DNA from 3 places in the Anoxybacillus sp. B2M1 genome. Region 2 is predicted to be linked to each of the others. Evidence: riboswitches for the same ligand, from Rfam matches in the RefSeq annotation. Region 2 holds a riboswitch; each other region holds the start of a gene.
The links. Region 2 has a riboswitch for cobalamin ahead of GFC28_RS00430 (ABC transporter substrate-binding protein). Riboswitches for the same ligand answer to the same signal wherever they lie in the genome.
Positions count from the first base shown of each region.

Region 1: it holds a riboswitch for cobalamin, as region 2 does, so the genes downstream of both, metE (5-methyltetrahydropteroyltriglutamate--homocysteine S-methyltransferase) here and GFC28_RS00430 (ABC transporter substrate-binding protein) in region 2, are expected to answer to the same signal.
Region 3: it holds a riboswitch for cobalamin, as region 2 does, so the genes downstream of both, GFC28_RS04315 ((2Fe-2S) ferredoxin domain-containing protein) here and GFC28_RS00430 (ABC transporter substrate-binding protein) in region 2, are expected to answer to the same signal.

Region 1 is NZ_CP015435.1:2,073,332-2,083,845, reverse strand. It holds gene GFC28_RS10130 (sodium-dependent transporter) at 109-1,602, shown strand; gene GFC28_RS18865 (methionine/alanine import family NSS transporter small subunit) at 1,620-1,730, shown strand; gene GFC28_RS10125 (hypothetical protein) at 1,882-2,100, opposite strand; gene prpB (methylisocitrate lyase) at 2,729-3,673, opposite strand; gene GFC28_RS10115 (bifunctional 2-methylcitrate dehydratase/aconitate hydratase) at 3,767-5,215, opposite strand; gene mmgD (citrate synthase) at 5,312-6,418, opposite strand; gene GFC28_RS10105 (hypothetical protein) at 6,442-6,684, opposite strand; cobalamin riboswitch at 6,871-7,075, opposite strand; cobalamin riboswitch at 7,537-7,717, shown strand; gene metE (5-methyltetrahydropteroyltriglutamate--homocysteine S-methyltransferase) at 8,020-10,362, shown strand; gene GFC28_RS10095 (acyl-CoA thioesterase) at 10,337-10,514, shown strand, end outside.
Region 2 is NZ_CP015435.1:74,802-85,315, reverse strand. It holds gene GFC28_RS00470 (bifunctional adenosylcobinamide kinase/adenosylcobinamide-phosphate guanylyltransferase) at 1-264, opposite strand, end outside; gene GFC28_RS00465 (histidine phosphatase family protein) at 198-851, opposite strand; gene GFC28_RS00460 (adenosylcobinamide-GDP ribazoletransferase) at 809-1,582, opposite strand; gene GFC28_RS00455 (bifunctional adenosylcobinamide kinase/adenosylcobinamide-phosphate guanylyltransferase) at 1,555-2,139, opposite strand; gene cobD (threonine-phosphate decarboxylase CobD) at 2,136-3,206, opposite strand; gene cbiB (adenosylcobinamide-phosphate synthase CbiB) at 3,181-4,113, opposite strand; gene GFC28_RS00440 (adenosylcobinamide amidohydrolase) at 4,131-5,615, opposite strand; gene GFC28_RS00435 (FecCD family ABC transporter permease) at 5,618-6,670, opposite strand; gene GFC28_RS00430 (ABC transporter substrate-binding protein) at 6,636-7,601, opposite strand; cobalamin riboswitch at 7,739-7,952, opposite strand; gene GFC28_RS00425 (PH domain-containing protein) at 8,168-8,782, opposite strand; gene GFC28_RS00420 (ABC transporter ATP-binding protein) at 9,178-10,514, shown strand, end outside.
Region 3 is NZ_CP015435.1:878,757-889,270, forward strand. It holds gene cobJ (precorrin-3B C(17)-methyltransferase) at 1-1,430, opposite strand, end outside; gene GFC28_RS04295 (energy-coupling factor ABC transporter ATP-binding protein) at 1,690-2,526, opposite strand; gene cbiQ (cobalt ECF transporter T component CbiQ) at 2,543-3,256, opposite strand; gene GFC28_RS04305 (energy-coupling factor ABC transporter substrate-binding protein) at 3,253-3,537, opposite strand; gene GFC28_RS04310 (energy-coupling factor ABC transporter permease) at 3,541-4,281, opposite strand; gene GFC28_RS04315 ((2Fe-2S) ferredoxin domain-containing protein) at 4,278-4,667, opposite strand; cobalamin riboswitch at 4,798-4,988, opposite strand; gene rraA (ribonuclease E activity regulator RraA) at 5,053-5,532, opposite strand; gene ubiB (2-polyprenylphenol 6-hydroxylase) at 6,018-7,694, opposite strand; gene GFC28_RS04330 (phasin family protein) at 7,732-8,022, opposite strand; gene GFC28_RS04335 (GNAT family N-acetyltransferase) at 8,420-8,854, shown strand; gene GFC28_RS04340 (DNA topoisomerase III) at 8,999-10,514, opposite strand, start outside.

The sequences.
Region 1 (10,514 bases), 1.8 Mb from region 2:
ATTTAAAAAATCTGAAAAAACTATTAATTCAGATTGATTTTTGTTGGAGATGGCAAAAAGAGAGGGTGTTCAGCCAAAAAACTAACGAATTAAAGGAGGGCTATTGGCATGGAAAATCGACAGCAATGGGGGACACGCGCTGGATTTATTTTAGCTGCTGCAGGATCTGCTATCGGATTGGGGAATATTTGGAGATTTCCAGCCGTTGCTTACGAAAATGGCGGCGGAGCGTTTTTTCTTCCCTATCTATTCGCTCTACTGACAGCAGGGATTCCTATTCTTGTTCTGGAGTTTACGATTGGTCATAAGTATCGCGGTTCTGCGCCTTTATCTTTTTTAAGAATCAACAAAAAGGCCGAATGGATTGGTTGGTGGCAAGTACTCATTTCTTTTGTTATTTCTACGTATTATGCAGTGATTATCGCTTGGGCGATATCTTATACTGTGTTTTCATTTAATTTAAAATGGGGAAGCGATACGGAGAAATTTTTATTTGGAGACTATTTGAAGATTGTGGAAACCCCAGGACAGTTTGGTGGAATTGTTCCAGGTGTTTTTATTCCATTAATTCTTGTTTGGGCGGTTACGCTTATCGTTTTATTTAATGGAGTTAAGAAGGGGATTGAAACAGCAAATAAGATTTTTCTTCCCACATTAGTCGTGTTATTTTTAATTATTGTCATTCGAGCAGTGACATTGGATGGAGCAGCAACAGGGCTAAATACATTTTTTAAGCCAAACTGGGACCGGATCTTAGAAGGAAAAGTTTGGATCGCTGCTTACAGCCAAATTTTCTTTAGCTTATCTATTGCATTTGCCATTATGATTACTTATTCAAGCTATCTTCCAAAGAAGTCAGATTTGACAAACAATGCTTTTATCACAGGATTTGCCAACTCCAGCTTTGAGTTGCTGGCAGGAATCGGAGTCTTTAGTGTGTTGGGCTTCTTAGCACAGCAGCAAGGAAAAACTGTGGAAGAGGTCGTTTCTGGCGGCGTCGGTCTGGCGTTTGTTGTCTTCCCGCAAATTATCAATGAGTTTCCGGCATTTAATCAGTTTTTTGGCGTTCTATTCTTTTTATCATTAACATTAGCAGGATTAACTTCGCTGATTTCGATTTCAGAAACGTATGTGGCAGGAATTCAAGAAAAGTTTGGCGTTTCCCGTCATAAAGCAGTAGCGATAGGCGGGGGCTTGGCCGCTATTTTGTCAATTTTGTTTGCTTCTAAAGGCGGGCTTTATTTCCTTGATACAGTTGACTACTTTATTAATACTTTCGGGGTTGCCTTAGCAGGATTGGTTGAGGTCATTTTCATTGCATGGATTGTGCGTGAACTGAATCATTTGCAAACGCATGCTAACAATATTTCAGATATTATGTTAGGAGCTTGGTGGAAAATTTGCTTAAGTGTCATTACACCGCTTGTGCTAGGCTACATGATGTTTGATAATATTCGAACGAACATTGCGGAAAACTATGGCGGTTATGAAACTTGGTTTGTGACAGTGTTTGGTTGGATTGTTGCGGCTCTGGTCGTACTTGTTGGATGGATGTTTTCAGCAAAACGGTGGCCTGCAGGGGCAATATCTAAAGTAGACTAGGGAGGAGGTTTCAATACATGGAAACAAGTGCCATAGTCATGATGATCGTGGGAATTGTAGTGATTTGGGGAGGACTTGCAGCAAGCATTACGCATGCTGTAAAAAAAGCAAGAGAAAGTAAAGCTTGAAACGTCATTATATATGTTTTAAAGGACAGGGAGAAAAACGCTCTCTGTCCTTTTTGCTTTGTATAGAAGCGATCGCGGACAGCAAAAGCTTTAGATAAGGAAGAGATTATTTCTATGGATGTATATCGTTGAGTAGATCGAAAATGGCTCGTTATCTTTTGTTTCTTTTGTATTCGGAATGATATAAATCATCTACCCTTTTAGCGGAATACCATTGTCCCAAAAACAGGGAAAGAAACATAAACACGGCTCCAACAGCTAACCCTGTCCGATAATAGCCTAAAAAGAACAATAAAAATGAACCGACAAGTGCTGAAATCATAATCACTAATAACCAATTTTTTATTTTTTCTTTAACGTCGGGCTTCATCCTTTTTCACCTCCGTTTTTTTCTTATCTTTCCCTTATGTATGCCGTACGTTTCAATGCTTGGCAAGGATTCATCTTCTATTCGTACGATTTGATGCTGGGGTGGTTCTGTATAAGGCCAAAAGATTCAATATTATTTTATCACAAGTGTTGATGAGCCATTCGCTTGCCGACTACGACAGAAAGGCTAGGAATCAAGCGATGTCAATGGGTTTTTACTGGATCATCAACCTCCTTGTTATTTTACATATAAATCCAGCTGCAATTCTAGCTACGGAGAAATCTATCATTTAGATAGATTAGCGTTCCGGTCATCAGCATAGGGCTTCTTTTTATTACCTTGAAATATTGAATCATGGAGGAAAAAGATAGAGGAATAGGAGAGGACAAGCGATCAAGAAGCAGGACTAAAACGCAAATGCTAGATTGTTGACAAACGACCTTCATATAAACATCTTTTGTTCCGTTTGCATCCTCACTCGGCTGTGGTGCTTATCTGTCAACCGTTTTGAAAGCATCAATAGACAAAGTCAGCATTGACTTTGTCTATAACTTATTCTCCTCATGCTCATCAGTGATGAACATGAGGAGAGTGCGCCTTTACTTATGGAGTCAGGGAAAACATGTGTTCATTTGTAGCGTTGATCAGCTTCTCTTTCATTTGACAAGTCATCATCAGGAAGAACGGTTTTTGCAATGGTCTGATCGAGAGCTTCAAAATCGTAATAATGAATGACATCATATAATTCTTTGCGTGATTGCATCTGGTCAAGCTCGTTTTTTTGCGTGCCGGTTGTTAAAATCGCTTCATATACTCGCTCATACGCTTTTGCAGCAACCCGAAGCGAAGTGACCGGATAAATGACCATAGAATAGCCGAGAGATGCAAATTCTTCAGCAGTATAATATGGAGTTTTTCCGAATTCTGTCATATTTGCGAGCAGCGGAATCGAGATGGCTTGTTTCATCTTAGCGAAATCGTCTTTGCTTGTTAATGCTTCTGGAAAAATGGCATCTGCGCCTGCTTCCGCATATCGGCGTGTCCGCTCAATCGTTTGCTCAATTCCTTCGACGGCATACGCATCGGTGCGAGCCACGACCACAAGTGAAGGGGCTACTTCCTTCAACACTTTAATTTTTTGTACCATCTCTTCTGGAGAAACGAGCTTCTTACCATTCAAATGGCCGCATTTTTTTGGCAGTTCCTGATCTTCGATTTGCACGGCAGCCACACGTGCTTCCACCATTTCTTTTGCTGTGCGTGCCGTGTTAAGAATGCCGCCAAACCCTGTATCAATATCCACTAGCAACGGCAAATTGGTCGCACGAACTAGCTCTCGTGCTCGCTGTGCCACTTCTTCTGAAGTAATAATGCCTAAATCAGGAAGCCCACGGCTGGCGGTAAACGCTGCTCCTGATAAATAAAGAGCTTGAAAGCCGACTTTTCTGGCAATAAGGGCCGCCATTCCGTCATGAGCGCCTGGAATTTGCAAAATTTCCGGGGCGTTCATTAAATAGCGAAATCGTTCGGCAAGTTCGTGTTGTGTTGATTCACGTTCGACAATCCAAACCAAAGGAGCTCCCTCCCTTTCCAATGAATTTTTCAAGGCATAAGCATTCATTTTCTCCTAGCTTCAAGAGAAACCTGCTTTAGTATTTTTAAATGATTAAATGACAAATAAATCGACAAATTCATGTACAGGGGTAGCTGCGAGCCGGTCTTGATCGAGAGAAATGTCTAAGATGCGGTCAATCTGTTTTTTTGGAAAACGTGTTTCAAGGTTTTTCGTGTATTTTTCTAATAATTTAGGGATTGCTTCCTGGCGGCGGAAACGATGTCCGATCGGATATTCGCGGACGATTTGCCTTGTTTCGCTGCCATTCTGAAAGCGAATTTGTACGGCGTTAGCAATCGAACGCTTTTCTGGATCAAGATAGTCACGGCTGTATTGTTTATTTTCGATAACGGTCATTTTCTCGCGAAGGGCATCGATTCTTGGGTCTTGCGCGATTTCGTCTTCATAGTGATCAGCCGTTAAATTTCCGTAGATAAGACCGACCGCTGTGATGTATTGAAGGCAATGGTCGCGATCGGCAGGATTATGCAATGGCCCGGTTTTATCAATAATGCGGATGGCTGATTCATGGGTTGTAATGATAATCTCCTCAATTTCGTCCAGGCGATCCTTCACTTCAGGATGGAGCTCAATGGCGCACTCGACTGCTGTTTGGGCATGGAACTCAGCAGGATAAGAAATTTTGAAAAGAACATTCTCCATTACATATGATCCAAGAGAACGAGCAAGCTTCAACTTTTGCCCTTTGAATAGCACATCTTCAAATCCCCAATTTGGTGCGGAAAGAGCAGTTGGATATCCCATTTCACCTGTTAAAGACATGAGTGCAAGACGAACAGCTCGACTTGTTGCATCTCCAGCAGCCCACGATTTTCGCGATCCTGTATTTGGGGCGTGACGATATGTACGCAGGCTGGAGTTATCGAGCCAAGCATTCGATAGGGCATTGATTATTTCTTCGCGTCCCCCGCCGAAAAGCTTGGTGACAACAGCTGTCGACGCCACTTTAACGAAGAGTACATGGTCTAATCCTACGCGATTTAAACTATTTTCCAGTGCAAGCACTCCTTGAATTTCATGGGCCTGAATCATCGCTTTCAGCACATCGCTCATGTTCAGCGGCTTTTTTGCTTGCGAAATATTGCGGCGGCTTACGTAATCGGCAGCGGCTAAGATGCCCCCGAGATTATCAGAAGGGTGTCCCCATTCCGCAGCTAGCCATGTATCATTATAGTCAAGCCAGCGAATCATGCAGCCGATATTAAATGCACCTTGGACGGGATCAAGAACAAAAGAAGTTCCGGGAATGCGGCAGCCGTTAGGAACGACGGTCCCTGGCACAATGGGGCCTAACAGTTTTGTGCATTCCGGATAGCGGAGTGCAAGAATGCCGCAGCCTAACGTGTCCAATAGGACATAGCGAGCTGTTTCGAATGCTTCATGACTTTCGATTTTTCCGTTAAGAACATAATCCGCAATTCGAACAAGCAATTCGTCTGTTTGTTGTTTTTCATTATTTTTTATTAAAACTTCACTCATGAATCTCTTCCTTTCTAGACTCCATTTATATTATGATAAAAAGAAGAGGAATTGCTGGCCCCAATTCCTCTTCGGGTGAGCGTTTAATCTGCTTTTTCAGTTCACTTGCAGGTGGCGCTCTCCGACATATTTGACGCGAGGGCGGTATAGCCGGTTATTGTTATGCTGTTCAATCACGTGGGCGCAAAGGCCGGCGGTTCGGGCACTAAAGAAAATCGGTGTGTAAAGCTCAATTGGAATACCAAGCAAATAATAGACAGGAGCAGCATAGTAATCTAGATTTGGATAGAGTCCTTTTTCTTCTCTCATAATTGTTTCTCCCGCCTCGCACATTTCGAGCAGAGTCGTGTCGCCGCGGACTTCGCTAAGCTCTTGAAGCGCCTTTTTCATAAGCAAGGCTCGTGGATCCATCTTTTTCATGTATACGCGATGACCAAATCCCATAATTCGTTCCTTATTGGCTAGCTTTTGATAGAGCAGCTGTTTGTATTTTTCTGGCGATTCCGCTTCTTTGAGCATATACATCACGGCCTCGTTGGCTCCTCCATGAAGATGCCCCTTTAACGATGACACAGCCCCTGTCAATGCTCCGTACAAATCGGCGTGGGTGGAGGAAATGACGCGCGCTGTAAATGTCGAGTTTGGCAGCTCATGCTCAATATAAGCGATGAGCGAACGGTAAAATATTTCCACTTCCAGCTCGCTTGGTTGCTTCCCTGTCAGCATATATAGAAAATTGGCGCTGTAAGAGAGTTCTTGGTGCGATGGAACGACTGGCTGGTTATGCAACAAGCGATGGCTGCTTGCAATAATGGCAGGTACTTGAGCCAAAAGCTTAATCGCTTTTTCTTTATTAGCCGCTTCTGTTCGTTCATCGAGATGTGGGTCAAAGCTGGCTAAAACGGAAATACCGGTTCGCAGTGCATCCATCGGATGGGTAGTTTGCGGCAGCTGCTTCAAAATTTTCACCAGTTCTTGCGGCAGTGTTCTTTGTGTGTGAAGCTGCATTTCAAAGCGCTCTTTTTCTGGCTGTGACGGTAGTTTTCCTTCAATAAGCAGATGTGCTGCCTCGGTATATGTTTTGGTTTCTGCAAGCTTGATCAGATCATATCCCCGGATGACGATTTCTTCATTCTCCACATCAAGAAATGAAATTTTCGTTTCAGCCGCTATGATTTCTTCTAATCCTGGACGAAATTCCAAAAAGATCCCTCCTTAATTTAAAATCATTTGCTTTCGTCGGCCGACTCCTTGCTGAAAACAAGTTCTTGTCGTATTTCTTGATATGCTTGCTGCAAATTAGCACGGCATGATGGCTGTTCTGACAAAGGGAGGCGGACGGCAATTTCCGATTGATAATGATCGTACAGATCCATTAAAGAAACGGGTGGATGTTTTGTAAAATTGTTCATGACCGTTTGCTTAAACGCTTCCAAAAAATATTGCTTTGTTCCGAATGTGTTGTGCATGATGTCTGTCCTTTCGTTCTCAAGTTCCGATACGATTCGAATGATGGACATGCGCTTGAAGCAAATAAAAAAAGCATCTTCGCAAATGAAGATGCTGAAAAAGCGCATACGATCCCCTATGAAAAACATATACAAAAAAACATATGTTTTTCCGCTTCCTCAACACCCCCTATCCTCGTAGGTTTTTGGTGTGGACCGAATCAGGCAGGTCTCCTGGCTTATGTTCATCGCTTCCTAGCCCCTTCCCGTTGATATGTCAAGCATTCAACAGTGGTTTTGGCAGGTTGCTCCCATTTACAGTTGCGGGACAGCGTCGGATTTGCACCGAACTTCCCTTTTAAACCGGTCAAGCGCTCTTTTGCTTACCGGTACCTGATCCTAACCAACGTTATTCAATTTTCAAGTTCACTATATCATATTTTTTCTGAGACGAAAACAAAAAAATTCTTAACTTTCTAACAGGTGGCCTGGGCTGCTTCCGACAGTGTTCGATCATGAAAGTTATCTAGATATAACTTAAGGATAAAAAATGAGAAGGTGATGCTCCGATTTCGACGGTTGAGCATTCGAACAACACGGTCTACAGCTTATTGGTTGATACTTGTTACGCTTTGAAACCGGAATGCTCTTTTTGAATGATTAATCTTAATAAAAGCGATCGACTTCTGTCGAAATTAGATTTGCGCCATGAATCAGAAGACTTAATCTCCTTGACAATTTTTTCGAAGAATGATAGGGTTATTGTAAAATTTTTCTGATACTTCATGACAGGCTTAGAATGGAGGTTTGAAGCGTTTTTTTCTTGGCGAACAAGAAAATAAATGTGGGAACAGGTTCCAAAGGTGAGTCAAGACTAAATGGCCCAGTCCAAGGCTCCCTGCGGATGAAAAGGGAAGACCGGTGAGATTCCGGCACGGTCCCGCCACTGTAATAGAGGAGCTTTCCGCTTTACTGCCACTGATCAAAGATTGGGAAGGCGAGCGGAAAGCAATGATCCTTAAGTCAGGAGACCTGCCTGTTCTGACAACACTGCTTTTACCTACGGAGGATAGGGAGGTGTTCATCATGGACAAAGGGATTAATCCTTTTTTATGGCATTTCTAGCTTCCGTTGGAGCGTTAGGAATGCTTTTTTATTATTCGGAAAAAGAAATATGACGTCAAATCGCGGTGAATGCGGGGAGATGTGAGGAGAAGAGCAACTCAGCTGGAAGGATGAACGGGAAACCGAGCCATCGAATGGACAACATAGATTTCCTATCAGGCAAGTCCCGCCTAAAGATCAGGTAGAGAGTGGAAAAACGATAAAAATAAAATGATAGGAGAGAACGAGGAAATGAAATCAAGCAATCTTGGCTATCCACGTATTGGGGAAAAACGAGAGTGGAAAAAAGCATTAGAATCTTTCTGGAATGGAGAGATAGACGAAAAAATTTTTTTGGACACGATGCAGTCCATTCGGCTAAACCATATCAAAAAGCAGCGGGAAATAGGGATTGATCTTGTGCCGGTTGGCGACTTTACCCTTTATGATCATATGCTTGATACAGCGGCTATGTTTGGTTTCATTCCTGAACGTTTCGATTATCAGGGGGGAGAGGTTCCTCTCTCAGTTTATTTCGCGATGGCGCGCGGCAATGAAAAAGCACCAGCATGCGAAATGACGAAATGGTTTAACACCAATTATCATTACATTGTTCCAGAATGGAGCAAGGAACAAAGCTCCCGCCTGCATATAACAGAAAACAAACCATTAAAGGATTTTCGGGAAGCGAAGGAGAAATTAGGAGTTGAAGGAAAACCTGTTTTGATCGGACCTTATACGTTTATGAAGCTTTCCAAAGGCTATGATGAAAAGCAATTTTCCTATTTTCTATCATTGCTGCTTCCGCTTTATGAGCAAATACTAAAGGAGCTGGAGCGCGAGGGGGTAAAATGGATACAGATTGATGAACCCATTCTTGCTACTTCCTTAACCAAAAAAGAGATGGAGGAATTTGTATCTGTTTATGAGCGGTTGCCTCAAGCTGCTCCTAACTTAAAGATGATGTTGCAGACATACTTTGAGGCAGTAGACTGGTATGAAGAACTAATGAAACTTCCTGTTAGCGGGATTGGCCTTGATTTTGTTTATGGCCTAGAGAAAAATTTGCGCCATTTATCGAAGAGCGGTTTTCCAGAAGATAAAGTGCTAGCGGCAGGGGTGATTGATGGACGCAATATTTGGCGGACTGACCTGTCGGCAGCCAGCCGTCTCGTGGAAAAAATTTTGCATTCTGTCCCATCTGAACGGTTATGGCTGCAGCCATCAAATAGCTTGCTGCATGTCCCTGTTACGACAACATACGAAAAAACATTGCCTTTGAACTTGCAGCAGATGCTGGCATTTGCTGACGAAAAGCTGGAGGAGCTTGTGTATTTAACAGAACGATTCATCGATGGCCAAGGAAAGCGCGCTCATTATTATGCTCAAAATCAACAAGCGCTTCATTTATGGAAAAAGGATGCTTCAAGATATAATGCGAACGTGCACAAGGAGTGCGAGAACCTAACGAAGGCGCAGCTTGAGAGAGCATCATCCTATTTGGTACGGCAAAAGAAGCAGCAAGAAATAAGCCAGCTTCCAATATTGCCAACGACAACAATTGGCAGTTTTCCACAGACAGCAGAAGTGCGGAAAGCGCGCCAAAAGCTCAAAAAAGGCGAGTGGAGCCAGCCACAATATGAGCGCTTTATTGAAGCAGAAATTAAGAGATGGATCGACATTCAAGAAAAAATAGGATTAGATGTTTTGGTGCACGGTGAATTTGAAAGAACCGATATGGTCGAATTTTTCGCCGAAAAATTAGGGGGCTTTGCCTTTACTGAAAATGGATGGGTGCAATCATATGGTTCGCGCTGCGTTCGCCCGCCGATTATATACGGCGATGTCGAATTTTTGCAGCCGATGACGGTTAAGGAAAGTGTATACGCACAATCGTTAACAGAAAAAATAGTTAAAGGAATGCTCACAGGTCCTGTCACTATTTTAAATTGGTCATTTGTTCGTGATGATCTGCCTCGACATAAAGTAGCGGAGCAAATTGCCCTTGCGTTGCGAAACGAAATCAAAGCACTAGAGGAATCAGGAATTTCAGTCATTCAAGTGGATGAGCCCGCTTTGCTTGAGGGACTTCCTCTAAAAGAAGAAAAGAAGCAGGAATATTTAGAGTGGGCTGTACGGATGTTTCGTGTAGCCACTTCCATTGTAAAGGATGAGACGCAAATTCATACTCATATGTGCTATTGTGATTTTTCGTCTTATCTGCCTGTCATCAATCAAATGGATGCAGATGTAATTTCAATTGAAACATCCAGAAGCCATGGTGAAATGATTTCTGTTTTTGAAAAAGAAACATATCCGAAAGGAATTGGATTAGGCGTTTATGATATTCATAGTCCGCGAGTTCCGTCTGTAGCGGAAATGGCGGAAATGATTGAAAGATCTCTGCAAGTCTTGAACCCGGAACAATTTTGGGTCAATCCCGATTGCGGGCTAAAAACGCGGAAAGAACAAGAGACAGTAGCCTCTTTAAAAAATATGGTGGCTGCTGCCAAGTTGGTGCGTGCGAGATTGCTGGAAGAGAAAAAAGAATGGGAGGAAGGAAAACGCTATGACGCAGTCAAAACGAGCAAGTGAGTCACGGACACTATTAACCGATTTAGTGCTCCCATCAGATACGAACCATCATCATACTATTTTTGGCGGAAAAGTTATGGCATATATTGATAAAATTGCTTGTATTGCGGCGATGAGGCATTGCCGGAAGCCGGTGGTGACAGCTTCAAGCG
Region 2 (10,514 bases):
CCATACCACATTTCTTCCCGGCTTATTTTGCTCCCATTGATGCCACGACTGAAAAAACATTGCCCAATGTTCGCGATCTGGCAAGCGCCAAATCAATGCTTCCATCCCTTCAAACACGACAACATTCTCCATCTCTTCCTCCGGAAAAAAATAATCGCCTTTATACCCATTGCACCAACGGTACCACACTTTTTCATTTAATTGATAATAGTCGCACACCCATTTCCGTTTTCCTTGAAAGGCACCTCCACTAACGAAATGCATCGTTTTCGCTCCTTCCATCGCTCGACTGTCGATTGCAGCATAAAACCGCCGCCAAACGGGATCGACCATTCCCAAAATGGACGTTCTAATGAAGCATATCGCTCCAATACATAGCGAATCGGTCCCCCATGTGTAATGACAACAAGATGAGACGATTTTGTATGGCAAGCGAGTTCGAGTGTTTTGTCCAAGGCTTGCTCCATTCGCCGACCAAAATCTCGATAATGCTCGCCATTGGGCGGGGCAATGGAAAAAGGACTTTGAATCCAGCGCTGATACTCTTTTACTTCTTTCAACTCAGCAAACGTTTTTCCTTCCCAATCTCCAAAATTAATTTCACGCCAGTCACTCATTTCCCGAACTAGCACGTCTTCCTCGCCAAACAGCAGGGCGCATGTTTGCCGACAGCGCAACAAATCGCTTGTCACCACGACCTTCGCGCGAGGATAAGCGCGAGGATCTCGTGCTTGGAGACGTGCCTGCTCTTCTAAAGCGAGCGGCACATCCGTAAAACCAATATAGCGTTTCTCTTTATTTGCTTTTGTCATTCCATGGCGAAGAAATGTAAGAGCCAGATGATAAACCATAGCCATGCCTCCGTTCCCTCTACAAACGCTCCAAGCATGTCGCCGGTGATACCGCCAAACTGCTGTTTATAAAATGTTCGCGCCATCCAAAAAGAAAGAACAACGCCAATCAATAATACAAACATCAGATGCGGCTGAAACCATCCAAATATCGCAACAGTCAGGGCAAAAAAAGAAAGAATAAACGCTTGATCCGCTCCCGTTACGTGCTCACGGAACGCGGCTGCCATTCCTGTCGGCTTAGCGAGCGGGGCTGCCATCAGCAAAAGCGCCATAAATGTTCGCGAAAAAAACGGAATGACAACAAAGACGAGCGGCGAGATGCCAGAAACGATTGTTTCATATAAAAATAAAAACCGAAACGCTAAAAGAAACACGACAGATAAAACCGCAAACGCCCCAACTCGTGAATCTTTCAAAATCTCCAGTCTCCTAGCTGTATCGCGATACGAAAAAAACGCATCGCTTACATCCATCCAACCGTCCGCATGCAGCCCGCCCGATAAAAAAATAGACAAAAATAGCAGCGAAAGGGCCAAAAACAACGAAGACGTCGGTGTCCACCTTAACAGGAGGTACCAGCCGGCCAGAGCTGCACCAATCAATAAGCCGACAGCCGGAAAAAAACGAACGGACCAGCGGGCTGTATCTCTTTGCCAATTCACCTCTTTTCGCAATGGAAAAACGGTTAAAAATTGCAAGGCTAAAATCCATCCATCCCTAACAGCCATGGAAGGCACTCTCCTTTTTTTAAAATCGGCACACCATGGTGTACAAGAATCGCATAGTCAGCGCTATGGACAATACGCTGGTGAAGCCAGCCCAGCATTTTCATAAAATGATAGGTTCCTGCGTCTTGCGGCACTCCTCCGGAAAACAGTTCATTGGATACTATGACAAGCGCTCTCACAACAGTGCTCAATTGTGAAACAGTCCGCAGCATCCTCTCAGCTTTCTGCAAGCAAACCGCTTCTATTTCCCACCCCTCTTCATCAAATAACTCGTTCGCAAGCCAATTCGTTAAACAATCAACAAGAAGGATATCATTCGGCCCGAATTGGAAGGCTAACTCATGTAAATGAAGCGGCTGCTCCCACGTGGTCCACTGGATGGATTGCTGACAGCGCCGCCGCTGATGATGAATGATGCGCTCCTTCATTTCTTGGTCTGTTGTTTTCGCAGTCGCAATATAATGGACCGTATTTTGCCGCGAAGCAAGCGCTTGAATGCATTGCTCCGCAATTCCGCTTTTCCCGCTGCGAACACCGCCGCTAATAAAGATCATCATGGCTGCCACCTCGTGAAAAACGATAGAAGCTGATCATTTTCTCTTTGGTTCCTCACAGCAAAGCGCAAATAGCGGCCCTCGAGTCCCATGAAATTTTTTGTATGCCGAGGAATGAATCCCTCTTGTAGCAAATCATAAAATAAGCGATCCATTGAACCACTAGGCGCTCGTAACAAATAAAAATTTACAGCTGATGGTGATACGTAATAGCCCAATTGCCGCAACGCCGCCGTTACTCTCTCTCGTTCCTTCGCGATCATTCGCTTCGTATGGACGACAAACTCGTTCATTGGCAACAGGCGCAGAGCGAGCTGCTGTGCTACTTGGCTTATGCTCCATGGCGGATGAAGTGCTTCAAGCTGCTTGATGATCTCGTGATGAGCTGCGATATAGCCCACACGCACCCCCGCTAAATGATACATTTTTGTTAAGGAACGAAGCACGATCAGATGCGGAAAAAAGTCCAGCCATTTTATAGCGGTAAAAGAAGATTCGCAAAATGGAATAAACGCCTCATCAATCACGACAACCGTCCGTTTTTGCTCCGCTTTTTCCAACAGCCAACGGAGCTGTTGCGGCTCCATCACGATCCCAGTCGGATTATTGGGCTGGCATAAAAAAATAACATCGGTCTGTTCGATCAGCTTAAGCCAGTCCTCTTGCTTGTACGTCCATTGGCTTGCTTCATCAGCCATGATGGAAACAATCTCACAGCCGCGGGCAAGACAAGCGCGGCGATATTCAGAAAATGTCGGTTCCGCAACGCCGATTCGTTTCCCGGAAAATAATTGCGCCAGAAGATCAATACATTGTGAAGCGCCGTTCCCAAGCAGTATTTGCTGAACATCGATCTGCTCCATACGTGCAAGATAGCGCTTCAATTCTGAAGCTGACGGATCCGGATATTCCATTGCCCATTGATAAAACTCCGTTTGTGTAGGCCAGACAGCAAGAGGAAGGGGGAACGGATTGGTATTGACACTAAAATCAATCCATTCATCCGGAATAGAGAGACCGACGCTTTGATATAATTGCTGCGGATTAGCCCCATGTGCCGGCAGCTTCAACGATCATCCCTCCTAACAAAAGCAGTGCAAGAAATACGACAACCGTCCGAAACATCACATGAACAGCTTGGCGAATGTGCTCTTTTTTCAGCTCAACCAGCGCCTCTCCTATTTTCGGACGTTGCGAGATGACGCCTTGATAAGTGTTGGTTCCTCCTAGCTGTACGCCCAACAATGCAGCCATGGCAGCTTCGCCCCAGCCGCTATTCGGGCTTGGGTGCTTGCGGGCATCGCGCAACACCAGACGAAGGCAGCGGCGAATGTGCCGGCTATTTCCAAGCACCATCACAATCCCCGTCAACCTAGCTGGTATGTAATTTAATACATCATCCAGCCGTGCAGATGCCCAGCCAAAATCGCCATATTTCTCATTTTTATAGCCAAGCATAGAATCGCACGTATTAACAGCGCGATAAACTAAAGCCAATGCTCCGCCGCCGACAAGCGCATAAAAAAGCGGTGCCGTAATTCCATCACTCGTATTTTCAGCCACCGTTTCGACACAAGCTCTAACAATTTCCGGCTCATTCAGCGTTTCCGTATCGCGGCCAACAATCATGCTTAGCTCGTTTCTTGCCTTTTCTATATCTCCTTGTTCAAGCGGAATCATCACATTCCACGCTGCCTCCTTTAAACTTTTGGCGGCAATCGTCGTAAATATAAGCAATGCTTCGATTACGATGCCAAATACAACGGAAACGCGGTAGCTTTCATATATGATGATCGAACTGATCCCATAGACCACTGCAACAACGATTCCAATCGTTACGATCCCTTTTGCTCGCCGCATTCGCCCACGATTCAGCCGATGATCCAGCCAGGCAATCAATCGGCCCATTCCGCGCACCGGGTGCGGCAACCAACGCGGGTCACCGATGAAAAAATCAATGACGACCGCTAAAGCCATTGCGAGCAAATGATAGGTCACTTCCCATCGCCTCTCCGTTTTTTATATTTGCGCAACGCTTCCGTTGTCGCCTCATACACAAAACGTCCAATCGCTTTGCCAAGCGGCGTAGCCGTTCCAGCATACTCAAACAAGCGTCCTGTTTGTGATGAGGCAATGGCAATGCAATCAGTGGATGTGCCAGTAGCCAGCGTATGTGTTTCCGGATCAAGTACGTGTGCATCATATAACGCTTTCACTTTCGCTTCCGTTGTCGTCATCATGGCCTGTACAAATGCTGCTTCATTTAATTGGCCATCAATAAAAATAAATACGTTAATCGTACCGATTCCTTCCACTTTCTCCCTTTTTTCCCACGCTTTTGCAGCATCCACCGCATTTCCAACGCCCGCGGTCACCATCACGAATAGCGCCACTTCCTCTTCGCTGCTCTTTATCCATACGGCATCCTCTAAATAGACAGCGGTCATCATGCCAATGGTACGATGCACGGCAAAAGAATGGGATTGTAAATATTGCTTCATTTCTGCCTCTGGATCATCACAGCGATAATGCTTCGGTACATGTCTATTCACAAAGTGTGTAGCCCATTGAAAACCAGCGCCAACCACAGCCGATGACAGCACTTTAAAAGGCTGCGGTGTGGTAATGACAATCTGTTCATCGTCTTGAGCAATCGTTAACGCACTTAAGGAATCGTTCTGTTGACTCGTATCGGAATAGGTCTGAGGAACAAACGTGAGAAGCGGCTTGGACACAACGGGATGCGCTTGACGCCGCACAGACGCTTGAAATACGGTTTCTAATTGTTTTTCTTCAATCATATCGCTTGGTTCGCCGAGTCCCGCCATCTTTCCTTCATGAAGCAACAAAAGCCGGTCACAATATAAGCTAGCCAGATTCATATCATGAAAAATGGCTACAACCGTTAACTGATTTTCTTCTGTCCATTTTTTTAATTGATCTAGCAGTTTGATTTGTTGGGCAATATCCATGTGGTTGGTCGGTTCATCGAGAAAAAGCAAGCTCGGCTTTTGGGCAAGCGCTCTTGCTAAATAGACGCGCTGCCTTTCTCCACCGCTTAAACGGTCGATGGTTTCCTGTTCTTTATGTGCCATCCCCACTTGTTCAAGCGCTTCGGCTACCGCCTGTTCATCCTCCTCTGTCCATGTTGGAAATAACCCTGTTTGATGGGCATAGCGTCCTAACTCTACCGTTTCTTTGACGGTATAGCCAAATGCTGAATCGGCGCTTTGCGGGAGAACAGCGACAAGGCGCGCCAGTTCTTTTGACGAAAAGGAAGCAAGCGGGACGGCGTTCAGTGTAATGGTCCCCTTTTGTAAAGAAAGCTCTCTGCTTAACAGCTTTAATAATGTTGTTTTGCCGCTGCCGTTAGGCCCTAAAATTCCAAAAAATTGCCCTTGTTCCACTGTGAAGGTAATGTTTTGTAATACCGCTTTTTCTCCGTATTGATAGGAAACATCATGAACGTTTAACATCATTTTCACGTCTTCCTTTTCATTCTATTTAAAAATAACCCCGCAAACAAAGGTGCACCAATTAACGAAGTAATGATGCCGATCGGCAATTCACTCGGTGAAATCATGGTTCGCGCCGCTAAATCGGCTAGCACTAAAAAAGCGCCCCCATATAAAAGCGATAGCGGTAAAAGCAAGCGATGATTCGGTCCCGCAACAAGACGAATCATATGAGGAACGACCAAGCCCACAAAGCCAATCGCCCCCGACACAGCAACAGCCGCCCCTGTTAATAAGGAAGCGCCGATTAAAATGACCAGCTTGCGCTTGGCAACATGGACACCTATGTGAGCAGCTGCCTCTTCACCAAAGGCAAAAGCGTTTAACTCGCGGTGATTCACTAATAACAGCAAACATCCTATTATAAAAAACGGAAGCATCATGACAACATATTTCCAGCTTCGCATCGCGACGCTTCCCATCAGCCAAGTAATAATTTGCCGCAGTTCCTCTCCTGTCAGCGCAATCATAAGCGAGATCAACGCGCTGAAAAATGCGCTGAAAATAATTCCGGTTAAAATGATCGTTTCCACTGACATGCGCGGATCGACGGCGCGAGTAAAAAACAAAACGAGAAAAAGAGTCAGCAACCCAAACGCAATGCTCATGATTGGTAATGTAAACGATCCAAACCACGGCAATTGCAGATGAAAGAACAAAACGACGACCGCTCCGACTGACGCGCCCGATGATACTCCGAGCGTGTAAGGATCAGCCAATGGATTTTTTAGCAATCCTTGAAACGCCGCTCCCGCCAACGAAAGGGAAGCGCCGACTAAAAACGCTAAAACAACGCGCGGCAAGCGGATGGCCATCACAATTTGCACAAGCGTATCAGGAATGTCAGGGGACGGCGCAATTCCCCACCATTGCTCTAAAAAAATGTCAATAATAGACGAAAAGGGAATCGATAGTGAGCCTATCGATATCCCTAACAAAATGCACACGACCACCGCTGTAAGAGCGATGATGTAGGCAATCATATTATTTAAAGATTTCCGGATAAATGACTTTGGCAAGTTCCTCTACCCCTTCAACAAGGCGTGGGCCTGATCTTGTGACTAAATCAGAATTCACCTCATATACGCGTTGATTTTTAACCGCCGAAACGTCCTTCCACGCCGGCCGTGCCATCACTTGCTTTACAGCATCCTTCACATAGTCTCCATACGTGACAACAATCACATCCGGATTGAGCGCTACCGCTTTTTCTTCCGTAAACATCGGCCATCCTTCTTGATCGCCAGCCACGTTTTCTGCTGAAATCACTTGCAGCATGTCATTGATAAACGTTCCCTTTCCTGCTGTATAAATTTGTGGCGCCGGCTGCACTTCCACCCATACTTTTACTGGATTTTTCACGTTTTTTGCTTTTTCCTTGATGGCTTCAAGCTTTGATTTCATCTGGTTGACAATTTGATCGGCTTTTTTCGTTGTCCCTGTTGCTTGTCCAATTAATTGGATCGAATGGTAAACATCATCAAATGTTTTGGCATCGTTCACAACAAGCACTGTAATTCCCGCATCCTTCAGCTGCTGCAGGCCGTCCCGCGAATTATGGGCACTCGATGCGTGAGCAAGCACTAAATCAGGCTTGAGTGAAATAATTTTCTCCACGTTAAACTCCATGCCACCAATTTTTTCTTTGTTTTTTACATCTTCCGGATAGTTATCAAAATCACTGACGCCAACAATTTTCTCTCCTAAACCAAGTTCATAGGCAATTTCCGTATTGCTCGGAATTAACGAAACGATTTTTTTCGGTTCGGACTGAATCGTGACCTCTTCCCCTAATCCGTCCTTAACGGTTACCGGGAAAGCAGCTGTTGCTTCTTGCTTCGCATTGGATGAATGAGTGGATTTGTCTGTTTCTTGATTACCGCACGCGGCAAGAAGGCCGAACGTCAGCATCAACACAAGCAGCCACGTATAATACCTCAGTTGCTTCATCATGGTTTCTCCTCCTGCACATATAAATTAAAAAATGCCCATCCCGGACGGAATGAGCAAGAAACGACAAACCATAGAGTTGTGGCAGCATAATAGCCACCTTTTGCCGTTTCGCCATCTCACCCCCCGAAGATTGGAAACATCGAGCAGTCAGGGCAGGTCTACTGACTTATGCTTCATCCTACTTTGAACCTTCCCATGCGGCCAACAGCTTGCCCATCAATACCGCACAGTGGTTATTTCATTTCGTCAGCATTTACAGTTGCGGGGACAGTTCTGGATTCGCACCAGATTCCCTATTAAGCCTACTAGCGATTCGCTCACTTCGGCACCCTTCTGCATCGATATACAATTGTAAAAAATAATCGAACAATTGACAGTTACAATATTAAAGGACGAAAGGCTGTTTGGCAACAAAAAAATGACGGAATTCGCCATTTTTCCCGTCTCTATATTATATGGATCTCATTTTTTAACGCATTGGCGTGATGAAAGCACATCCACCGACTTACCGCAAAAACGACTCGAACAGCAGTTTATCGCCATTCGAGTCGTTTGGATCGCCATTAATTGTTAATATAGCGTTCAAATACATCCCCAAACTCTTTTACTGTATACTGCTTCTTCGTCTCAACAAGCCAGTTGAACGCGATTTGATTTAGCTCTTTAAACTGTTCAGCAATGCTGTTTGGAGTGCTGGCAACACGCCCTAGCACAGAGGAGGCAACATCGAGGCTTTTTCGCGCAAAGTCGAGCGTTGTTTCATTTTCATGGCAAATTTCCGAAATTTTCAAAAGCGCTTTATATAAATCTTTCACTTCTTCCAGATGCTTTTTATGCACATCAATCGAATAGTGCTCCGATCCGATAGTAAATTTAATCTCTACATCTAAATCGACCGTGCCTGCCGTCTCAAGCGATACGCCGGCAATTGGATGCTTATAGTAATCATAACGGCGCAGCGTTCGCTTTTTACTTGTCGCGCTCGTCCCATCTAAATGAATAAGCGCTCGGTTAGTAAAGCAATATTCATCTGATTTGGACTTAATCAAAAAATAAATCTTTTCTTCATCTTCATGCATCACATAATCGTCTGCGTCCACTTTATCATAATTTTCGGGTTTAATGACAGAGCCGATATCACTTAATCCGAGAACATCAGCAGCAACTTTGCCAAACATCCAGCATCTCCTCCCTTTTCTTTTCCTACAATCCCATTATACCATCCATTTGCTTTCCAGACCCGATAAACAGAAAAAATAAAAAATGGATTTATAGCCGATTCAAAAGCACAATCCTTTTTTTTACAGATGGAGGCAGATCATAGAACGCTGTCGAATACAGTTTTTTACAAACGTCATTCTTCGCTGAAGCCTCCGTGCCTTGTCACAGGATCAAGAAGCGCTGCGAGTGCTATAATATATTTATGATGATGTCCCAAAGTTCATATTCTGTTCATAAACATCAAGTACAATACATACACGACAGCATAAAAAATCATGGCAAAAAGAGTGGTGATCAAATCGTGGAAAAGCAATCATTAGAAGAAAAAGCAGACTGGCGCTCGTTTATCCGGATGATTCAAGCAACGAAGCCGTCTAAAATGATCATGATTATTGCGCTATTCTTAAGCGTGGCGTCTTCCATCGTCAGCTTAACGATTCCGCAATTTACGAAAAAAATGATCGACGGCTTCACCGTTTCATCATTAAATAAAACGACGATCATTTTGCTTGTTGGCGCCTTTATTGCGCAAACAATCGCTAGAGGCTTCTCCATCTACTTGATTAACTATACAGGAGAAACGGTTGTATCAAGAATAAGAGAACAAGTATGGCAGAAGCTGCTGCATTTGAGCATTCCTTACTATGATCGTCATCGTACAGGGGAAACGGTTAGCCGAATTACAAATGATACCGCTATTGTGAAAGGATTAATCACAGAGCATACAGCCAACTTTTTCAATGGCATTATTTCCATAATCGGCTCTGTCGCATTATTGCTGTACTTAGATTGGAAAATGACGTTGACCATCTTTATTCTGCTTCCACTAGCCGTTAGCATTATGATCCCGTTAGGAAGACAAATGTTTAAAAACTCTAAAAGGCTGCAGGATGAAACAGCGCAATTTACTGCTTTTATTACACAAGTGCTGTCAGAAATTCGCCTTGTGAAATCATCCAATGCGGAACAGCTTGAATATGAAAAAGGGAAAAAAGGCATTTCGCATTTATTTCGCTATGGATTGAAGGAAGCAAAAGTTCAGGCCATGGTCATGCCATTGATGGGAATTGTGCTTATGCTTCTGCTTGTTGTCATTCTCGGCTTTGGCGGATATCGGGTTTCTACAGGGGCAATGACGGCCGGAGAGCTCGTTGCTTACATTTTATATCTTTTCCAGATGGTCATGCCGCTTGCTGCATTCAGTACTTTCTTTACACAATTGCAAAAAGCGATGGGAGCCACACAACGCATCATGGCCACGCTGCGCGAGCAGGAAGAAGACTATCTGTCTGGAGAAGAGGTCGCTCGCATTGATGAACCGATCCATGTCAACCATTTATCGTTTTCATATGAAAACGGTGAACCGGTTTTAAAGAACGTAAACTTTACGATTGAACCGGGAAAAGTGACAGCGATCGTCGGCCCGAGCGGTTCAGGAAAAACGACGTTCTTTTCCATCTTAGAGCGGTATTATACACCGACAAGCGGCAGCATTTTTCTCGGCGAGAAACCTATTCATGCCCTTTCTTTATCTTCATGGCGCCAGCAAATTGGTTATGTATCTCAAGAAAGTCCGCTTATCGCTGGAACGATTCGTGACAATATTTGCTACGGGCTTGATCATCAAGTAAGTGACGAAGAATTAAAATGGGCAGCCGACATGGCCTATGCTTCTCCGTTTATTGAAGA
Region 3 (10,514 bases), 800 kb from region 2:
ATAATTTGCATGACGACAGGAACGATTTGCTCAGGCGGTATCCCTTCTGCCACAAGCTGCCCAGGATGGGCATTTCTCCCAATCGTTTTTCCACCTAAAAATAAATCAAACGCGCCTTTGCGGTAGACAATGCCAATATCTTCTCTTACCGCTCCGTAGCACGCCATTCCACAGCCGTTAATTCCCAGCTTTAGCTCTTTTGGCAGCGCCATTCCTCCCAGCTTTTCGTGCAGCTGTTCAGCGTATGGAATCCCCTCTTTTTTCTCACCATCGCAAAAATCGCATGCTTTAACGGTTAATACGTTGCCAATCGGCATGACAACAAGACCTGCTTCCTTCAATTTTCGAACCATATCATCAGGACGGTCTGTCAACATTTCCAGCTTTAAATAATGATCCGGTGTATACATCATCTTGCCACGGTTCTCGACCATTTCCGCAATCAGCAGCATTTGCTGTGGCGTAAAGGCCTTATTCGCGACTCCCGGACTTACTGCCAGTTCAAAAATCTCCTCGATTGCTCTCGCTTGTTCGTATTGACGAATGGCCACTTTTTGCAGGGCTTCTTCCGCTGTTTTGCGCACACTCTCTGTTTCTTCTGTTTGATCGAGCGCCCACGGCTCGGCCTCCTTGCGCAGCCGTTCGTGCGGTTTTAACCGCTGCTCCAGCTTATCCAAGCTATATTTCCGCTGATATCCGCGCGGCGTAATCATCAGCCCATCATGCACAAATGTCGATGAATTGCCAATAATGACAGTCGTTAGCATACCAATATCATGTTCCAGCATATGTTCTAGATCTGTCATAACCACATTCTGCCGGGTGCGGTATGCGCTTTTCACTAGACCAACAGGGGTTTGTGGAGAACGGTAGCGCAGCAAAATGCGCTGAGCTTCGACAATTTGCCTCGTTCTCCTTCCGCTTTTTGGGTTATAAAGAGCAATGACAAAATCGGCCATCGCCGCTGCTTCAATCCGTTTCTCAATCACCGCCCACGGCGTCAAGTGATCGCTTAAGCTAATGGTACAAGCATCGTGCATAATCGGGGCCCCTAATAGCGCTGCACAGGAATGGATGGCAGAAACTCCCGGAATGATTTCGACTTCTACTCCGCTTTCTTTTGTCCATCCCTTCTCAATTAATACCTCATATACAAGTCCCGCCATGCCATACACACCCGCATCGCCGCTTGAAATGACCGCTACTTTCTTGCCCTGTTCCGCCCATTTCACCGCTTCCTGCGCCCGGCTCACCTCTTCTGTCATACCTGTGCTGATCATCGGTTTTTCTCCTATTAAATCCGCCACAAGCTCGATGTAAGTCTTATAGCCAATCACAATATCACTTTCTTCAATCGCTTGTCGTGCCCGTTTCGTCATGTGGTCGGCACTGCCCGGCCCAAATCCGATGACCAATAATTTTCCTTGCATTGTTTCACCTCTCTCTTTATGATTCAGCCTTCTCCTTTAGCCATGAAGATTTAACAAGGCGGACGGCCGAGATCATGTCAACAAAAGACCAGATAGCACCGCTTTCAAAGGTTGATCATCAATGCTTGACAGCGGCTGGCGGCTCAAGAATTCGGCCATCAAAACTATAAAATGATGCCTCTATCACTCTAGAAGGCTGGGAACCTAGCAAACTGGCTAACCGTTTATGATTTAGTCTGATTTAAAGCATTTAAGAATCTTAAAAAAGCGCGTTCGCGTACCATTCTGCTTTTTCGCCTAATCGTTGCTTCAGCTCGCAAATATCGCGAGGGATTTTTGCGTCTTCGGGAAAAAGGGCGTTCCAAACGGAAGCAAGCAGCGGAATGCCGAGACGGTATTCTTGCAGTATGCTCGGCCGCGCAAACAGCTCTTGAGGCTCCCCGTGCATCACAATTTGCCCTTCATGCATCACAAAAACGATGTCAGCCCATTTCAAAACAAAGTCAAAATCGTGAGTCGCAATGAATACCGTTGTTCCTGCTTGATAAATATCATTGATTTTTTCTACCAATCGCTCTGTTTGTAAGAGATCCAAATAGGCTGTCGGTTCATCTAACACTAGCAAATGCGGCCTCATGGCCATCACCGAAGCAAGAGTCAGCCATTTTTTTTGGCCGAGACTTAAATGGTGGACAGGCTTATCCATCCATGATTGCAGGCCAAATTCACGAACCGTTCTGTCGATTTCCTGATTGATTTCTGCTTCATGTAGCCCCAGCTGATGCAAGCCAAAGGCTAATTCATCTCTCACAACAGGAGCCAAAAGCTGATGTTCTGGATTTTGAAAAACAATGCCTACCTCTCGGCGCCATTGTTGAATCGTTTGGCGCCGGTCATCCATTTTTTGCTCTTTCCAATAGATGCATCCGCGACTGGGGCGCAACAGCCCGTTCATATGCAAAAATAACGTCGTTTTCCCACAGCCATTATGGCCAATAAGCGCATATTTTTTCCCTGTGAAAATCTGAAGAGACACTCCCTTCAGCACTTCTTGGCCATGAGGATATTGGTAATACACCTCTTCTAATCTCAACATCTTTTTTTCCTCTCGATCATCGCATCCATATGAGTACCCCCATTCCGGCAATCGCCTCTACAATATAGCGCTTGCTCCATACACCACACGTTTCGTTTTGAATATAGACAAGCTCATCGGAAAACCCGCGCGCCCGTAATGCGAGCAATAAAGCATGGTAAGCGTCCCATATTTTTTGCCAAAGCTGAAAAATAAGCATGGCGCCATGCCGCCAATGACTGCCGCCGTTGCGGGCTTTCATCGCTGTATATAATTCCTCCGCCGCCTGCTCCAACACAAAGACAAATCGATACATAAAAAATAGTAATTCAATCATAACGGATGGTATTTTCAGTTTTTTTAATACATAGAGCAACTCTGGAAACGGCGTTGTTACTAAAAGGAAAAATAAGCACGACCATGCTGCAATGGAGCGCAGCGATACATCGATTGCTGCCGGAATATTTCCTCGATTCACGGATATGTGCCATGAATCAAGGGAAATAAGCAAAATCGGCCAGCTAATTAAAAGGAAAAGGATGACCATTCCCAACGTTTTTACATATACTTTCCAAGAAACACCTGCATACCCAATCGTCCATATGGCTAGCCAGAAAATAATAAAAAGATGCGTTCCTCTGCTTCCTACCATAGTGTTCAAAAGCAAGAGAAAAGAGAATAAAGTCTTTTGTTCAGGCCGCAGACGGCGCAGACGATTATGATAGGCAATCATGTCAAAATGCCGAATCATTCCGCTTCATCTCTTCGACCGGCTCGACCTTTATAAACGCCGATAATATAGCCAATCACCCCGGCGCCAAGCGCGGCTTGCAAAGAAAATAACAATGTTTCCACTTCCCCGCCCGGCGGTGAAAAGATCGTCTCAAACCAAGGCTTATAATCCGGGACGATCGTTTGAATCGCTTTTTCCGCTTGATCATCTGTACCGCTAAAATCCGAATGGCGAACCAATAGCAAGGGGGCGGCAGCTAATACAAAAGCAAGAACAATAAGCAATAGATTTCGCTTCATCTGCTAGGCTCCTTTCTGAAGTTGATTCAGCTCTCGACTGCTGTAAGTAGATAAAAAGTTCCACACAACAACAGTCAGCAGCCCTTCGGTGATCGCGAGCGGTATTTGCGTAATCGCAAAAATTCCGGCAAATTTAAGAAATGAAGCTACTACTCCTCCTGTTGTATCGGGAAAAGCAAGCGCCAATTGCCATGATGTAACTACATATGTGGCCAAGTCAGAAAGAAAAGCGGCTAAAAAAATGACAAATCGCTGCGAAATGTTATACCTTTTTCCTATACGATACACCCCGTATGCTACTAGCGGACCGCATACCGCCATTGACATCGCGTTCGCTCCTAATGTCGTCAATCCCCCATGCGCCAGTAGTAACGTCTGGAATAACAGAACGATGCTCCCCATCACCGTCATTATTAGTGGACCAAATAAGACGGCCCCGAGCCCGACTCCAGTCGGATGGGAGCTGCTTCCTGTCACCGATGGGATTTTTAACGCCGAAAGTACAAAGGTAAAAGCTCCTGAAAGCGCAATCAACAATTTTAATTCAGGATGGCGCTTTGTGATCTTCATTAGCGATCGCACTCCTGCGATGAAAAACGGCAGAAAAACAATCCACCAAAATAGCGCCCATTTCATCGGCAAAAATCCTTCCATAATATGCATAGCATAGGCTGGTGTGCCGCTATTGACAGTAAAATAAACAACAAGGCCACATAGCAGCAACAGAAACTTCCATTGCTTCATACCCTCTCCTCCTTGATGCTAGCTTTTTTAGTAATGCCAACCGCAGCTGTTGGATGGCACATCGATAATCCATCTTCTCCATACTGATAGGTGACGATATCTTTTAAAGGATCACCATCTTTTAAATGTGTTTGGACAAGCTCTCTTCCTTTATCCGGCGTCACCCCCTTGTACCAAACTCCTTGCGGATACACGATTACTACGCACGCATCATTACAGCGGCCATTGCAGCGCGTTCTCGTTGTGTGTACAGTGCTGTCCAATTCCAGCCGCGCAATTTCATCACGAATGGCGATTGTCACCTCCTCTCCGCCTTTTCGCATGCAGCTGCCGCCGTTACAGATCAATACGTGATGCTTTACTCCAGTTAAATTCCACGTTGTCACACCGATCCTCTCCTTTTTGATGAAATAAAAAAGCACCTCTATCGATAGAGGTGCAGAAAAATGCATACGGCCAATCACAAATGCATATGTATACCATTCCCCCGCACGTCTACCTATAATCCCGTAGGTATCCGGCCGAGCAAATAAGGCAGGTCTCCTGACTTAGAGTCATCGCTTCATTGCGCCTTCCCGAAGTTTCCTTCAGTGACATGATGCAATGAAGCTCCTCATCACAGTGGCGGGTACCGTGACGGCTTTTCACCGTACTTCCCTTTTAAGCCTGTCCCAATAGAGAAAGGCACCTTACTTGCTTTAGCAAACGATTCAATGATTTAGTTGTTCCTCCACAATGATATGATGAATTTTCGAAAAAAGTCAACCATTTTTATTTTTCGAACAGTTTTGTTTTAGCGACAACAACTCCATCGCTATCAACATACACATGCGCGCCCGGCTCCCAACGTACGCCCCCGAATTCAAGAACGCGATCACGCGCCCCTTTCCCTTCTTTTTTGCTTTTGACAGGGCATGTCCCAAGAGCGATTACGCCAAGCGGCATTTGCGCAATTTCAGCTGAATCGCGAATGCAACCATGGACAATCACGCCTGCAAGTCCTCGTTCACAAGCGATTTGTGCCAGACGATCTCCGAGCAATGCACAATTTCGCGAACCTTTTCCATCAACAACTAACACCGTGCCTGCCGGAATGGTTTCTAGCGCTTCGCGAACGAGCACATTGTCCTCGAATACCTCAACAGTGGCAATCGGTCCGGAAAACTCTGTTTTTCCGCCATAAGAATGCAACGGTAATTGGCACACTTGCAGCTCCGACAAAAATTGATCACATAAATCTGCTGTCTTCATTTAATTTCCCTTCCCCCATTTTTCTTTGTCTATTAAATCCTTTTGACATTTTGAAAAAAAATCCTGCAAAATCCGTCAAAAAAAACAGAGGAACGGTGAAATAAGAAGAACTAATATGGTTTCCCGCAAGTGTGGATGATCATTTTACTAAAAATATGGAATGATTGAGCTAGACACAAGCTTTTCCGCCATATGCATGCCCAGTCGGCAAGTCATTTGCTTGCCGACTACGGCAGAAAAGCTGGGAATCAAGTAATGCCAATGGTTTTTATTGGATCATCAGCACACCTGATTGTTTACATAAAATTATTATCGTAACACATTCTAGTCGAGCCTCTGCAGGCAGTCCCTATATAAGCAGGTTTCGACAGCACGCTTTGGCGTGACCGAGACAAGTCAGCGGCCTATCTTCTGGCCGTGGCTCTCCATTTTATACAGCACGAGAATAAAACAAGTGAATCTACCACCAGCGATTAGGTCAACAGCTAAAACCGTCCTGATCTATAAATTAAATATAACAGCCATAAAAACATCAAAGAGGCGATACCAAACCCAATCTCAATCGCTGGAATTTTCCAGAGTAAAGTCGATTGCCTACCTAAAGAAGCGCCAATAATAATCCCTGCCATAATAATGCTGAAGGACAGCAGCACAATACTGAAGGATAAGCGATTGCTAATTTGATCTAATTTTTTTAAAAAAAGCGGCCATTCAGGAATATCCATTTTCAAATGCAGCTTTCCTTGTTTAATAAATGCCGTTAACTCCTTCACGTTCTTAGGGAGATCCAGCAACATTTCTCCATAATTGAACACGCGCTTCCATACTTCTTCGGTTAGATGCTTAGGATGCAATCGCTCCTTTAATAGTTGGCGGCCGAACGGTTCAGCAATATTGAGGATGTTCAGCTCCGGATCTAACTGCTCTGCTACGCCTTCCACTGTTAGCAACGCCTTCCCCAGAAGGGTTAAATCCTTCGGAATGCGAATAGAGTGTTGAAAGGCAACATGAAACAAATCATGAAGCGCCTCGCCAAGACTGATTTGGCTGAGCGGAACATTGTAGTATTTCTCTCTTAATTGTTCGATATCCTCATGCAATCGCGATACATCGACATGCTCAGGAACAAGCCCCATTTGATACAGCGATTTTATAATTCCGTCTGTATTATGACGCATTAAAGCAATCACTAACGAAGAAAAGTGATATTTCATATCTGGCGTCAGACGCCCGGTCATCCCAAAATCAATAAAAGCGATCACCTCCCCCGGCAATACGAATAGATTGCCGGGATGAGGATCTCCATGGAAAAACCCTTCTCTTAAAATTTGCTGCAAAATGGCCTTCGTTAGACGTTCGGCCAAACGTTTCAAGTCATAGCCGCTTTCCTTCAGCCGCTCCAACTCGTTAAGCTTGATGCCTTCCACATATTCCATCGTTAGCACTTTTTTGCTTGAATACTCCCAAAATACTTTTGGAACATAAATGCTAGGATCTTGTTTAAATTGCTGAAAAATTTTATCAGCATTCCTCGCTTCAATCGTATAATCAAGCTCGGCCCGAAGAGATTGCGAGAATTCTTCAACCATATCGCCGATTTGATATTGCGCGGCCCATGAAAGGCGGCGCTCAGCGAGAATCGCTAAATCTTGCAGAATTTCTAAATCCGTTTCAATCATATGGGCGATATTCGGGCGCTGAATTTTAACAGCGACTTGTTCTCCTGAATGCAAGATGGCTCGATGAACTTGTCCAATCGAAGCGGCCGCAATCGGAACCGCCTCGAACTGTTGAAACAATCGATCCACATCACTTCCTAATTCCTCTTGAACTGTTCGTGCGACTTCGGCAAATGAAAAAGGAGAAACTTGATCTTGCAGCTTTTCCAATTCCCGAATAATAGGGCCAGGAATTAAATCCGGACGCGTGCTCGCAATCTGCCCCAGCTTCACGAAAGTTGGACCCAACTCCTGTAACACGAGCCTGATTCGTTCTCCAATTGTTTTTTCATTCTTTTCCTGCGCATCGAAAAATAATCTTTGTGGAAGAGAAAGAAACTGGGAAAACCCGATTTCCTCCGCTACGATCCCAAAGCCATGGCGAATCAAAGCGACAGCGATCTCCCGATAACGACTTACATGACGCATCCTTTTTCCGGCCATTGGTCTGTCTCCTTTTGCAGCTCCAAAATCTTTTTATTTACTCGTTTTTCTGCTCCAAGCGTTGAATTCGTTCTTCTAATTGGCGAATATCCTCTTTTGTAGCTAAATCAAGTTTATCGAGCATTTGTTTAAGCTGCTCACGCACAGCGCGCTGAAACTCCGCTTTCCCTTCTTCCTTTTGCCGAATCCATTGATCAATTACATCTTTTGACTCTTCTAAAGATAATTCTCCTCTTTTCACTAGCTCATCCACCAATTTCTCTGCTTGCTCTTTGCTGACAGACGCCAAACCAAGCCCAAACGCCAACATTTTTCTAATCATATCCATTCTTATCCTTCCTCCTTCATTATGTGTTTTTTACATCTTTTGCATTTCGTGTTTGTTAGCTTCAATGTACCTTTGAATTTCGCTCCTGTCAAACATCTGTGCCTTCTGTTTCACCATAAAATGACGTTGCTTTGAATCCATCATGCCTTTAGCAATAGAAAAGTTCCACCAAACGGGCTATAAACGCCGAATAAATCATCTGATTGAAGGAGTCGGCGGCTCGGTTCGTCCTTGTCACGCAAAGGCATGAAGCTCTTACACCAATAAGAGGGAGGAAACAAAAGCGATATATGATAGACTGCCCAAATCTGTTGTTTTTTTCCTTTTCCCAGTACCCAGCATTGCCTTTTTTCTTAAAATCGCTTATAATTCGTCGAAATAGGGAGGAGGAAACGCTTTGTTTCAAGTCGTTGAATATAAACGAAATGATATGATGATTTCCACTAATCGTGCCCTCATTCAAATGGACCGCGTATGCGAGTTTCTGGCTCAGTCCTATTGGGCCAATCAAAGGGAACGAACAACGATTATCAAATCGATTGAACATTCGCTATGCTTTTCTCTTTTTCACGGCCAGACACAGATTGGATTTGCACGCGTGGTTACTGACGGAGCGACATTCGCCTATTTATGCGATGTTTTTATTGATGAAGCCTATCGCGGCAGAGAGCTTGGCAAGTGGCTGGTAGAATGTGTCCTGCAGCACCCGGATCTTCTCAATATCCGCCGCTTTTTATTAGTGACAAAGGATGCGCATGGTCTTTACCAGCCGTTCGGATTTGAAGTGCTGCATGAGCCAGATCAGTTTATGGAAATCTTTCGCCATTGCTAATGGTTGCTGCTTAAGTTTGCTTTCTACCCGGCACGTGCTCAGCTATGCCGGGTAGAAAAAGAGCAAGCATTTTTTAATATTTTGCAATGAGCCTCCCCCACCTACAATCCGTTAAAGAGACGGGAGACTTCTTGGTGGATAATGTTAAAATAAAAAAGTAATTCTTTTTTCCTGCTCATTCCACACTAAATGGGCATTAAATGTTTGATCCCCTTTTTTAAATCCTTTGATTAAATCTGTCTTTCCGTGCTGCAGAAGCTTTTTTACATTCGTTTGTGAAATCTTTTTACCGAGAATCACCTTTGAGATCGTAAATGAGCATTTTGTTTTCGCATAATGCGCGCAGCCATAAAACTCTCCTTTATCAATGACTGTTCCGCCGCAATACTTGCATGGGCCGATCGGTTTGCCAAGCGTTGCTTTCGATGTTGTACGCTGAATAGAAGCGGTATCGAATCCTGAGAAATTCCAATCCTTCGCCATCGCTGTTGCATCTTCTATGATTTTTATCGACAGCTTTTTTACTTGTTCCATAAATAGGGAAGCAGAGGCTTTTCCTTCGCCAATCTCGCTTAAACGCTGCTCCCATTTTGCGGTCATTTCCGGCGAGGCTAAAATTTTATCCCCAATCGCTTCAATTAAAATTTTCGCTTTGTCAGTAGCATATACTTGATTTTTTTTCACTTCGATATACTTTCGGTTTTTCAACATCGTAATAATGCCAGCCCGTGTCGCTTCCGTACCGAGACCTTCCGTTTTAGCAAGCACTTTTTCTAATTCTTCGTTTTCTAAAAATTTCCCCGCCGTTTTCATCAACGTAATCAATTGACCTTCTGTATACCGCTTTGGCGGCTGCGTTTTGCCTTCTTTCACATCGACTTTTTCCACTTTCCCCCGTTCTCCTTCCGCAAGCGGCGGAAGAGCGGCTACATTCTCTTCGTCATGCTGAAAGAAAACTTTCCGCCATCCTTCCTGAATTTGCTGCTTTCCTTTTGATATGAAAACCGCCCGCCCATCAACAAGCGTCGTCACTGTCGTATAATCAAAAATGGCTTCAGGATAATGGGCAGCAAGCAATCTCCGGACAACTAGATCATAAATATTTCGCTCCTCTTTCGATAACGTTTCAGGATTCACCACCTGCTCAGTTGGAATGATCGCATAATGGTCTGTCACCTTTTTTTCATTTACATAACGTTTATTATGTAAAATACTTGTATTTGGAAGCGGAAAGAAGGATTGATACGCTGCAAACTGGCTTAATTTTTGCAAAATTTCTGGAAACGCTTCCGCTTCCCCTCTTGTTACATATTGTGAATCAGAACGGGGATACGAAACGATTCCTCTTTGATATAGCTTTTGTAAAATATCAAGCGTTTTTTGCGGAGAGAATTGATAAAGTTTGTTGGCCGTTGCTTGCAGCGACGATAAGTTAAATAAAAGCGGCGGCTGAAACGTTTTTCGTTCCGTCTTGATTTCTTTGACTTCCGCTTGTTTATCTTGGCAAAATGCGGCAATTTTATTAGCCAGCTCTTGGTCCTTTAAACGAGAATCCTGCTGTTGCATCCATTTGCCCTCATACTGTTTGCCGTTCATAACAAATGAAGCAACAACCTCCCAAAACGGCTCTGGTTTAAAGCTTTCGATTTCTTTTTCACGC